DNA from 3 places in the Dehalobacter sp. TeCB1 genome. Region 1 is predicted to be linked to each of the others. Evidence: riboswitches for the same ligand, from Rfam matches in the RefSeq annotation. Region 1 holds a riboswitch; each other region holds the start of a gene.
What was found. A riboswitch is a leader RNA that binds a small molecule or an ion and turns the genes downstream of it on or off. The one in region 1 is predicted to bind cyclic di-GMP.
Positions count from the first base shown of each region.

Region 1 (3,285 bases):
TTTGCCTGATCACTGTTAATAATATTATATGAACCTTAGCTAAGTTTGAACTATAAAAAATTCAAAAAATAGTACATGTCATTTCCTAACCCTTCTGTTATGATTGATAGCTGATTTCAAAAGACGCGTTCTTCTCCTTGTAATCCACAAAACAGACAGCCCTGGCACTTTGTCTGCCTGATAGCTGTCTGTTTCTTCTAAGGAGGTATTTAATGTGATTTGAATGATTCTCAGTTATCGAAAATATAAAGTCCTATCTTTTTCCTTGCCCTTTACCGTTATTCCCGTTATTTGAAGAGGTATTTATGACCGTGTTCTGAACGGTCTGTGCATCGACTTTTGTTTCATCCGAAGTAGACTGGTCATCGGCTGTGGCATTCTGATCGTCTGCAACTGTTGCATCCTGTTCGTCCCCTGCTTCCAGGCTATCTTCCTGGTCGCTCACGGCTTGTTCCCTAATGGTTTTCTTGTATTCCTTCATAATTTTGGCTTGCTCTTTCAAGGCTTCCTTCGTTTCTTTGTTCGTCTCTACTTTGATTTTCTGAACATCTTTTCTGAGGTCCTGCATGTCATTTTTATATGCTTGAGCCTGTGTTACTTTTTCCAGAGCGGCTGCGATGGCAGCCTCATCACCTGAAGCACGGGCCTGTCCCAATTCCGCCTTGGCTGCTGCAAATTCCTGCACAGCTTCAGCATAGGCTACTTTCGCAGCCACATAAGCTTTCATGGCAATGGTGTTCTGAACTTCGGCTTGGATGATATTCTGCATGATTTCGGCCTGTTCTTCTGTCAGACCTCCGGTGATTTTAAGGACGATCTTGTCGGCATCACTTTGGACAAGTTCAATGCTGGCGAGTAGATTGCTGATGACGGTATTTTCTTCTGTGTCAACTGCCGCCGTTTCATCCGTGGCTGTCTCATCAGTAGTTGTTACTTCGATGGAAGCTGCAGTGGTTTCTTCGGCAGTGGTAGTATCTGTACCCGTAGTATTCGTTCCGTCAGCTGCTTCGGTATCTTCAATGATCTGTTGAACCTGAAAGTTGGCTTTCTTTATCGTATCCGAGTAGGCTTGCAGAACCTGTTCCATCAAATCCAGCTGGTTTTCCTCGGACATGATTTCCGCTTCGGCCAGCCTCTCATTGGCAAACTCAACGAGCAGTTCCGCTCTTCCTTCATCAGAGAAAGTCACAGCAACCTGGACACTTTCGATCATCTGTTCGATTGAATAGAGCCAGCTGTCCGGCGTTACACCGGCTTCATCTTCAACAGCTACCTCATTCGTCGGATCTGTTGCCGTGGAATCCGTTACGCTAGGGTCAGTTGGCGTAGTATCCACTGTGGTTGAATCTGTGGCGGTTGGATCAGCAAAAACACAAGAAGGTGCGACCGCAATAATTAAAAGGACACAGAGAATCGAAACCAGAATCTTTTTATGGATCATTCTATCTACCCCTTTCGGTAACCCGGCTGTCATAACCTTGCGGCTTTAGACCCGTGGCTTTGCGTCTCCGTCTTTCGACGGATTTGCCATTATCGTTTTGGCTGTGGTCATTATAGTATAGATATTTTAGAAGTTCAATGTTTTGGGTCCTTTTTCAGACCAATGGGGTACAAAAAATGAGACTTTCGTCTCATAAAAAGCATGGAAGCTTTTAGAAACAAAGAAGTGCCCTTACGGACACTTCTGTAAATGCTTGACATTGGTGGATTAACAAGACGAATTTATTTACAAAGTCATGAGATCTTCAATCTGTTTCTCCAGGCTCGTACTGATTGACGAACTGTTGCCGACGATACTGGCTCTGGCGATATAGCCGCGGTTGTAGGTCAAGAAATACTGCAGCGATGACGGTAGATAGTTCTGCGGAACGGCTACGATGATTGCGTCATTTTTAGCGGCGAGGGCGGCTGCCAGAAGGGCATCGGCTTTTGGTTTCCCGGAGGTCACGTCTTTGGAAGAAGCAAGGGCAGAACAAAAATAGATTTGGGACTGATCCGTGAAAAGGCTCCTCAAAATCGCCCATTCAGTAGCGTAGCGGTCAGTACCTCCCAGCCGTTCGACGACATAGTTCTTGTTCAGCGCAGATTCTACGGAAGAGCTGATGACACTTTCTCCGCCGAGAAGGATAACTTTAGATGGATTAAGGCTCAAAAGCTGTGCTTGGGTCACAGCCGGAATTTTATCTTTGTCCGTAAGCAAAATCGGATAACCTTTAGCTGCGGCAAAGGTACTTGCTGCCAAGGCATCCGGTTCACCCTGACCATAGGCTAAATAGATTGTATTGGCAGAACCTATCCACGAAGCAATATTAACGGAAGTTTCATAGCGGTTCGACCCGCTGATCCGGCTGACTGTATAGCCCGCAGTCTGAAGCGCTGTTTCAATGTTCTGGGATATTGCACTGTATCCGCCGATTATGATAACTTTTGTTGCACCTAAAGCGGATATCTGCGACGATATTCTGCTATCCAACTGTGATGACGGATTCATCAGGATTGGTGCATCATATTTTTTAGATAATGGTACCGAAGCTAAGGCATCCGCCAGACTATCGTCGCGCGTGACAATTACGGTGGAGGCGGATGACCATCCTGCTTCGGCAACGCTGATTGATAAGTCCTGATTGTTACTAGCAGAGCCCCCGATTCGTACATCCTGAGAATAAGAAGCTCCTGCCACGAGAGTTCCGATTTCATATCCGTTGAACAAAAACTTAATTGTTCCTTCTTTACTAGGTGTTACATAAACAGAGTAAGTCCCATCTAAGGCTGTTGTACAGCTTATTGTATTGTCTATCCCTGCATCGCTGCCGTCCAGGGTGATCGTTTTTTTTGCAAGCAATTTTCCATTATTGTCTTTCAATGTTCCGGTAATTAAAGATTTTTTATATTTTAGCGCATCACCGGTTATTGTGATCACGGGTTTGGATACGGTCAATACCCCCACAGCGTAATACCCGCTACTGTCATAAAGATAGAGATAATAGATGCCGGTTGTATTGAACGTTACATTGTTAAGCGTATAATTCCCACTGCTTCCGGAAGCGGAATAATATCCGATGTTATTACCGCTTGTATCAGTACTATAAGCTGTGATATTTCCGGAAAAACTTCCCCCGTTGAGATTATACAGATATAGTTTTATGTTTGTGGTCTCACCGATAAGTATATTACTGTCACTGGATGTCTGGAAAGCTAAACCGCCTAATTCCGTACCGGTAATCACAGCAAAAGCCTGTATGTTTCCAGAGAAAGTCAGGGTCAGAATTATAAAAAGAACAGTCA
Region 1 is NZ_MCHF01000065.1:162,736-166,020, reverse strand. It holds gene A7D23_RS14140 (DUF5667 domain-containing protein) at 254-1,441, opposite strand; cyclic di-GMP riboswitch class I at 1,455-1,539, opposite strand; gene A7D23_RS14135 (cell wall-binding repeat-containing protein) at 1,727-3,285, opposite strand, start outside.

Region 2 (3,285 bases), on a different contig from region 1:
CAATAATTTAATAAAGGGGGTCATTTTTTTGACGACAATGAGCTCAGTCAATGATTTTCTAGACCTGCGTACTTTAGCGGTGGTCGGGGTATCCAGATCCGAAAAGAAGTTCTCGCGTAGGCTGTATAGAACGTTAAAGAAGAGAGGGTATAATGTTTTTGCCGTAAATCCCAATATGGACAGTATTGACGGCGAGATCTGCTATGAGAACCTTCAGTCTTTACCGCAGAAAGCCGACGGCGCAGTGATCGTCGTCCCTCCTGACCAAACCAATAAGGTCGTTAGGGACGCGGTAGAAGCTGGAGTCAAGCATATCTGGATTCAGCAGGGGGCTGAATCTAAAGAGGCTATAGACTATTGTACGGAAAATCAGATAAACGTCATCCATGACCAATGCGTCCTAATGTTTGCAGAACCATCGTTTCCTCATTCATTCCACCGGTCCGTATTGAAGGTGTTTGGAAAACTTCCGAAATAATAGATTAGCCGGCTCAAAAAACATTTGAGCCGGCGTTTTTTTTCAAGAAATGGATCAGCTTCACTCGACAATGGAAACAATAAAGGTTGTAAGATCTTCGACAAGGTTATATTCCTTAGCCCGGACATGGGCCAACCCTTTGTCAGCGATTAATATCCTGATAATCGGGCGCATCGGCAAACTTTTATTCTGGTCAACCACAATCCCAACTTCACCTGTATTGAGCTTAACGGTACAGCCGGTCGGATAGGCTGCAACATGCTTTAAGAACGTTACAACCAACTGCTGGGAGAATAGTTTGTTTGCACATCCCATTACAATTTCACAGGCTTCATGCGGGACGATCCGGGAGTGGCCCGGGCCATCATTGACCAGATTATCATAGAAGTCGGCCAGCCCGACGATTTGAGCCAGGATATGGAGGTGCCGGCCGGACAGCTTCCGGGGATAGCCGTTTCCGTTCAACCATTCGTGATGCTGCAAAGCAATATGCGCACTCAATAAGTTCAATTCCGGTTTGTTCCGAAGTATTTCAAATCCATGTACAGTGTGCGTCTTATATAGGTCATTTTCCTTCGGAGTAAAGGCCTCACGTTTGGCGACAAGCTCTTTTGGCAGCTTGACAGTCCCGATATCGTGAAGCAAAGCCCCTACCGCCAGTGCCTCCAGGGTATCTTTATCCAGTCCCAAAGCTTTGCCCAAAATGGTCGCAAGGACACAAACACTGACTGAATGCGCATAAACTTGATTGTCATAGCTCCGCATATCTGTCAGGCTCAGAAATATCTTTTCTTGAAACAGGACGTCCCCGATGATGTTGTTTACTGTCTTTTTTACCTGAAAACCATTGAGATCTTTACCGATTCGTACCGCTTCCGCTGAATGTTCAATGGAGTTCATTGCCTCCCGCCTGTTTTCCTCGGAAATAACATCCTCAATAACGATATCCTTCGTTTCGTCATCGTCCACATAGACAATACTAATGCCCAGTTCTTTTAACCGGTCGATATATGGCTGGGTCAGCGTGATTCCTTTCCCAAGCAATGAACGGCCGTTATGCGAGAAAATGGTTCGTCCCAACACGTCTCCCTTTTGAAGCCGGTTTACACTTACCTGACGCAATTGTAATCTTCCTTTCCGATAAATCAGTGCTGGCTGAAGCAACAAAAAAATCACCAGCAGATTGCATGGCGACATTCAAAACAAACCTGAGCGGATTCGGTAGCCTGGCAGTCATCAGAATTATTCTGGAAGACCCATAGCTTTGCGTCCCTGGCTTTCACCAAGTTTGCCATTGTCGTTGCTCCTGTATCCCTATTCGATTGATATTTCGGTCACAGAACTATTGTAGCACATCCCTTTCAGGTTCTACAGGGGTTATTCGAAAAAATATTCTTTATTTTGGCGCCAAATGATCAATGTTTCTTGGTTTAGCAGAGGAATCCGCTTAAATTCGTATAACTAATTAATGATGTTTATACGCGTGTGGATCGGTACAATTCCCGTTAAATAAGCCTATTCCGTATGCGTTAATAAGCAAGATCGTGAAGTACAGAGTTGCGGAGAACTGTTCTGCACGGGTTGAACTCTGATTTTTATCAAACATTGCTATCAGGAGATGTATGCAATGGTCAAATCAATGGTAAGTAAAGAATACAGGCGGAAATGCGCCGACTTTTCATTATGCGGATTGAATTGCTGTCTTTGTCCGCGTTTTCATACGGACGGTTCTTCAAAGTGCCCCGGCTGCGGGGGTCCGGACTTTTTTTTGAAGCATCCTTCCTGTGCCGTAATTACCTGTAATAAAAAGCATGAAAATGTTGAATACTGTTTTGAATGCAGTGTCTATCCATGTGAGAGGTATCAGGCTCCAAGCGAGGGCGATTCTTTTATATCCTATCAAAATGTGTTGCAGGACCAAGCCAAGGCTAAAATGGACCTTCAAAATTATCTTGAAGGACTGACGGAAAAACACAAAATTTTAGGCGAACTAATCGCGAATTACAATGACGGCAAATTAAAGGGATTTTATTGTCTGGCGGTCAACCTGCTGCCGCTTTCCGTCTTGAACAATATGATGGATAAGATCCATCATATGGATCAGACCAACTGCAAGGGCAGTGCTGAAGAAGCCGTCCGCTTGCTGAAAGCGGAAGCCGATCGCCTGAATATTCAACTGGTTCTTAGAAAGGCGAAAAAGGATTAGACAAGCTATTCAAGCATCATTTCTGGGGTAAATCAAATGTTCTTTGTTTTGGAGGATCAAACATTGTCTGGAATTCGTGAACCAATAGACATTTTTACTGAGCAAAGATGCAGTCTGAGAGCTGACTGCGAGAACTGCTTCGGATTGTGCTGCACCGCGCTGTATTTTTCAGCTTCGGAAGGCTTTCCAAACGATAAAGAGGCCGGTCAGCCTTGTCGGAAGCTGCAGGAAAATTTTCGCTGCAGTATATATCAAGATCTTCAGGGACTGGGCCTGAAAGGCTGCATGGCATTTGATTGTTTTGGCGCAGGGCCAAAAGTATCCAAGCTCAGTTACGGTGGCAGAGACTGGCGGCGATCACCGGAATTCCGGGAGCAAATGTTTGAGGTTTTCCTTGTCATTCGGCAGCTTCAGGAGATGCTCTGGTATTTGACAGAAGCAGAGACATTACAGCCGGCTCATTCAGTTCATGAGGCGCTTCGTACCCTGCGGGAAGAGACGGAACGGCTGACACTGCTCAGCCCGGGTGAGCTTCTGAAAATGGATGTGCCCTTATATCGTACCGGAGTAAATACCCTGCTGCTTCAAACAAGTGAACTGG
Region 2 is NZ_MCHF01000005.1:112,916-116,200, reverse strand. It holds gene A7D23_RS01525 (CoA-binding protein) at 38-478, shown strand; gene A7D23_RS01520 (HD domain-containing phosphohydrolase) at 539-1,600, opposite strand; cyclic di-GMP riboswitch class I at 1,696-1,781, opposite strand; gene A7D23_RS01515 (DUF3795 domain-containing protein) at 2,106-2,684, shown strand; gene A7D23_RS01510 (pentapeptide repeat-containing protein) at 2,748-3,285, shown strand, end outside.
Region 2: another riboswitch for cyclic di-GMP. It lies ahead of A7D23_RS01520 (HD domain-containing phosphohydrolase); the one in region 1 lies ahead of A7D23_RS14140 (DUF5667 domain-containing protein).

Region 3 (3,285 bases), on a different contig from region 1:
ATAGATGAACTTCATATTCCCGTGCAAATGGAATTTACCCGTTATGATGCAAACGTGACTTTAGGTTATATAGATAAAGCTCCAGAGGGCCTTTTGACACTTGATTCTCTAAAGGAAACTATTCAGAAGGAGATTGTCAACCAAGAGGCCGACAAAGTATATGAAAGACTTAAGTATTTATTGGAATCTAAAGATGAATCCTTGGAAAAAATAGTAAAGCACTTCATTGTCGAGGATTCAACCGGGAATTTATCTTGTACCGAAGAAGGGCAATTTCTTGGAAAAAGTCTTAATAGATTTGATAAATTTATTAAGAGTGAGACAGGAAGCGAATTATTAGAGTCTCTTAAAGGGTTATCCGATGAGGAAGCAGTTCCCTTGATGGGTAATTTTAAGGAGCAATATGAGAAAGGCTATATTATTCGGGATGAATCCGGAAGTTTGATAATCAATCCTGTCTATCGGGATATAAAGGACTTACTTTATCAGGTTTATAAAGAAGGTGGGAGTTTGAATAAGGCAGCATTAAAAGGTATTCTACATAAAAATATGTTCAATCTGGAAGCACAAAGAACTTTTAAATATTTAATCAGGAGATTAGATAACCTTAAAAAGGGTAATTATTTGACCGGCGCAAAGGGAGAATATAAATTAAATGCTACCGGTATAGAAAAAAGACAAGATTTATTAATTCCTCAAAGAAATCTCTTACGGAAAAGTCTCACATATTTAAAGCAGCTTGGCTTAATAACGCAAACAGGCATGAGTTATCAGGTGACCGAACGTTACTATAAATATATGAAAGACGTTGCAATAAGTAAAAAAGATAAGACAGTGAGAACGAGTAATCTTCCGAATGACATTGTTAAACTTATTGATCGGACACAAAATAAATTGGATGTAGGAAAGATTGAACGTAATAACAACAGAATGTTAACGGGGAAGTATCTCAACAATGCGTATGCTGAAGTAGAGACTAATTATCAAAGTATTAGGTCTTTCTGTAATGTTCAGGATATTGTAGATAAACCAATTAAGAATCTGGCTACAATCTTATTGGTATCCGGAATTGGGTTTGAGCAGGTTAAAGAAATGCTTCATAGTTGGAATATTAGATCGAATTCTAATATAAACACGGAGCTAATTAATGATATCTCAGATGAAGCATATGAGAAATACTTAGAAAATAAACAGTGGGGCAAATCAACAGTTATTTCTACTAAGGAATGGAAGGAAACTTTTTTGGCACTTGGAGTACAGGATAAAGATATTCCTAAGTGGATGTATAAAGGGGAGAATTGGGAAACATTTAACCAGCATGGCATCGGAGCAGCTACGATGGCAAATGATTTATGGAAAAGTGTATGGAGAGAGTTAGAAAAACAAAGAATGCAGCAAGAAGCTCAAGCTGAATTTATGAAGGATCGGATGAGTAAGCAATTAGGGCTTAGAAATAAAGAAGCCGAAATAGAAAAAATTAGGAAAAGTAAGGATAGAAGCGCATTATTTAGAGAAGATGAGTTAGAACGCTAATATCTTGAGTATAAGGCCAAATCTGCGTTTGTAAATTTGTAGCAATTTGGTAAATAATGATAATAAGTTTTATATTATTTTGATTACGTTTTGTAATCAACCTAACAGAATACAAGCCTTTCAGTTAATAGCAAACTTGGCGAAAGCCAGGGACGCAAAACTTCGGGTCTAAGGTGGAAACACTATGATAGCCGAGTCGCCTAGAGGGTTATTTTATTTTCAGGCGTTGCTATTGGCAACGCTATTTCTATTTCAAGGAGGTAAATTTTGGCTACTCTATCTAATAAAGAAATTGATAAATCAATTAGAATACGAACAATATCAGTTATCGTTGTTATTATATTGGACGTTTTACTTTTACCTTGGATTATTAAATTTCCTTCTTTTTTTGTTAAGGATTTCGTTAATGCCCCAACACTATGGTTTAATTACGGATTGGTAAGAGCTATTAAAGATCTCTTTTCTCAGCCTGATTATTTAAAACTATTTTTGTTTCTGCAACTTCCTGTTTCTGCTTTTATAATTTGGATAACCTGGAATGTGGATCGTTTAAAAAAGAAAAACAGGATAAAAGACGGGATCGGGGGGCCGGAACCTGCCGGGACCGGGCAACATGGTACAAGCCGGTGGCAAAACAAAAATGAAATGGATGAGACTGTAAATGTTTGGTACACCGAAATGCCTTTAAATAATAAGGGTGGAATAGTTTTCGGTATGGAAAAATCAAAAGGTGGGAAAGAAAAGGTATGGTTGAATAAAGAGGATCGTCATACGCTGATTCTAGGGGCAACTCGATCCGGAAAAGATAGGAAAATCCTGATGCCTACTATTTGGGAACTTGCAAAAGCCGGGGAAAGCATGATAATAGGTGATCCAAAAGGTGAAAGCTACATAACCACAAGAGATTATTTACAAAGTAAAGGTTATAAAGTCATTGCTCTCAATCTTCGAGATCCAGCTTTAGGAAATCAGTGGAATATGTTAAATCAAGTAAATAAAGCAGTTGATAATAATGATATTGCCAAGGCTTCAGAACTGGCTTGGAATATTTCAAATATTATTGGCAAACAAAACTTCGGCAAAGGGGATCAGCCTATCTGGCAAAATGGTCAAGAAAGTGCCCTGGCAGCATTAATTCTTTTAACGGCTTTTAATAGTGAGTTTAAATTTCAGAGGCATATGGCAACGGTATATCATTTATTGGCTTTATATGGACAACCGGTTATAACTCCTAACGGTTTTGAATTCGTTCCATTATTGGAATATATGAATCGATTACCAATAAAACATCCGGCAAAGGCAGCCTTCGCGGTGGCTTCTATTGCTCCTTATAAAATGAGGGCGAGTTTTTTTACTACAGTATTATCGAGTTTAAGACTTTTCACAGATCCTAATATTGCTGATATGACAGCAAAGCAAGACCATGAATTTGCAGATATTGGGATCGAAAAAACGGCTGTATTCTTAATTATACCAGACGAAATCAGTACAAGAGACGTTCTTGCAACTCTATATATTGACCAGGTATATCAATCTTTAGTAGAGCTTGCTAACCAACGTGGGGGAAGAATTCCAAGACGTGTAAATATAATTTTGAATGAATTTGGTAATTTGCCTCCAATACCAGACTTTGATAAAAAGCTTACCGTTGCCGGTGGCCGTGGGATTAGATTCACTCTAGCCATTCAGGATATTACTCAAATTAAGAAGCTTTATAAGGAAAATGCCCAAACAATCACGGGTAACTGCCAT
Region 3 is NZ_MCHF01000035.1:4,408-7,692, forward strand. It holds gene mobP3 (MobP3 family relaxase) at 1-1,533, shown strand, start outside; cyclic di-GMP riboswitch class I at 1,653-1,737, shown strand; gene A7D23_RS09545 (VirD4-like conjugal transfer protein, CD1115 family) at 1,801-3,285, shown strand, end outside.
Region 3: another riboswitch for cyclic di-GMP. It lies ahead of A7D23_RS09545 (VirD4-like conjugal transfer protein, CD1115 family); the one in region 1 lies ahead of A7D23_RS14140 (DUF5667 domain-containing protein).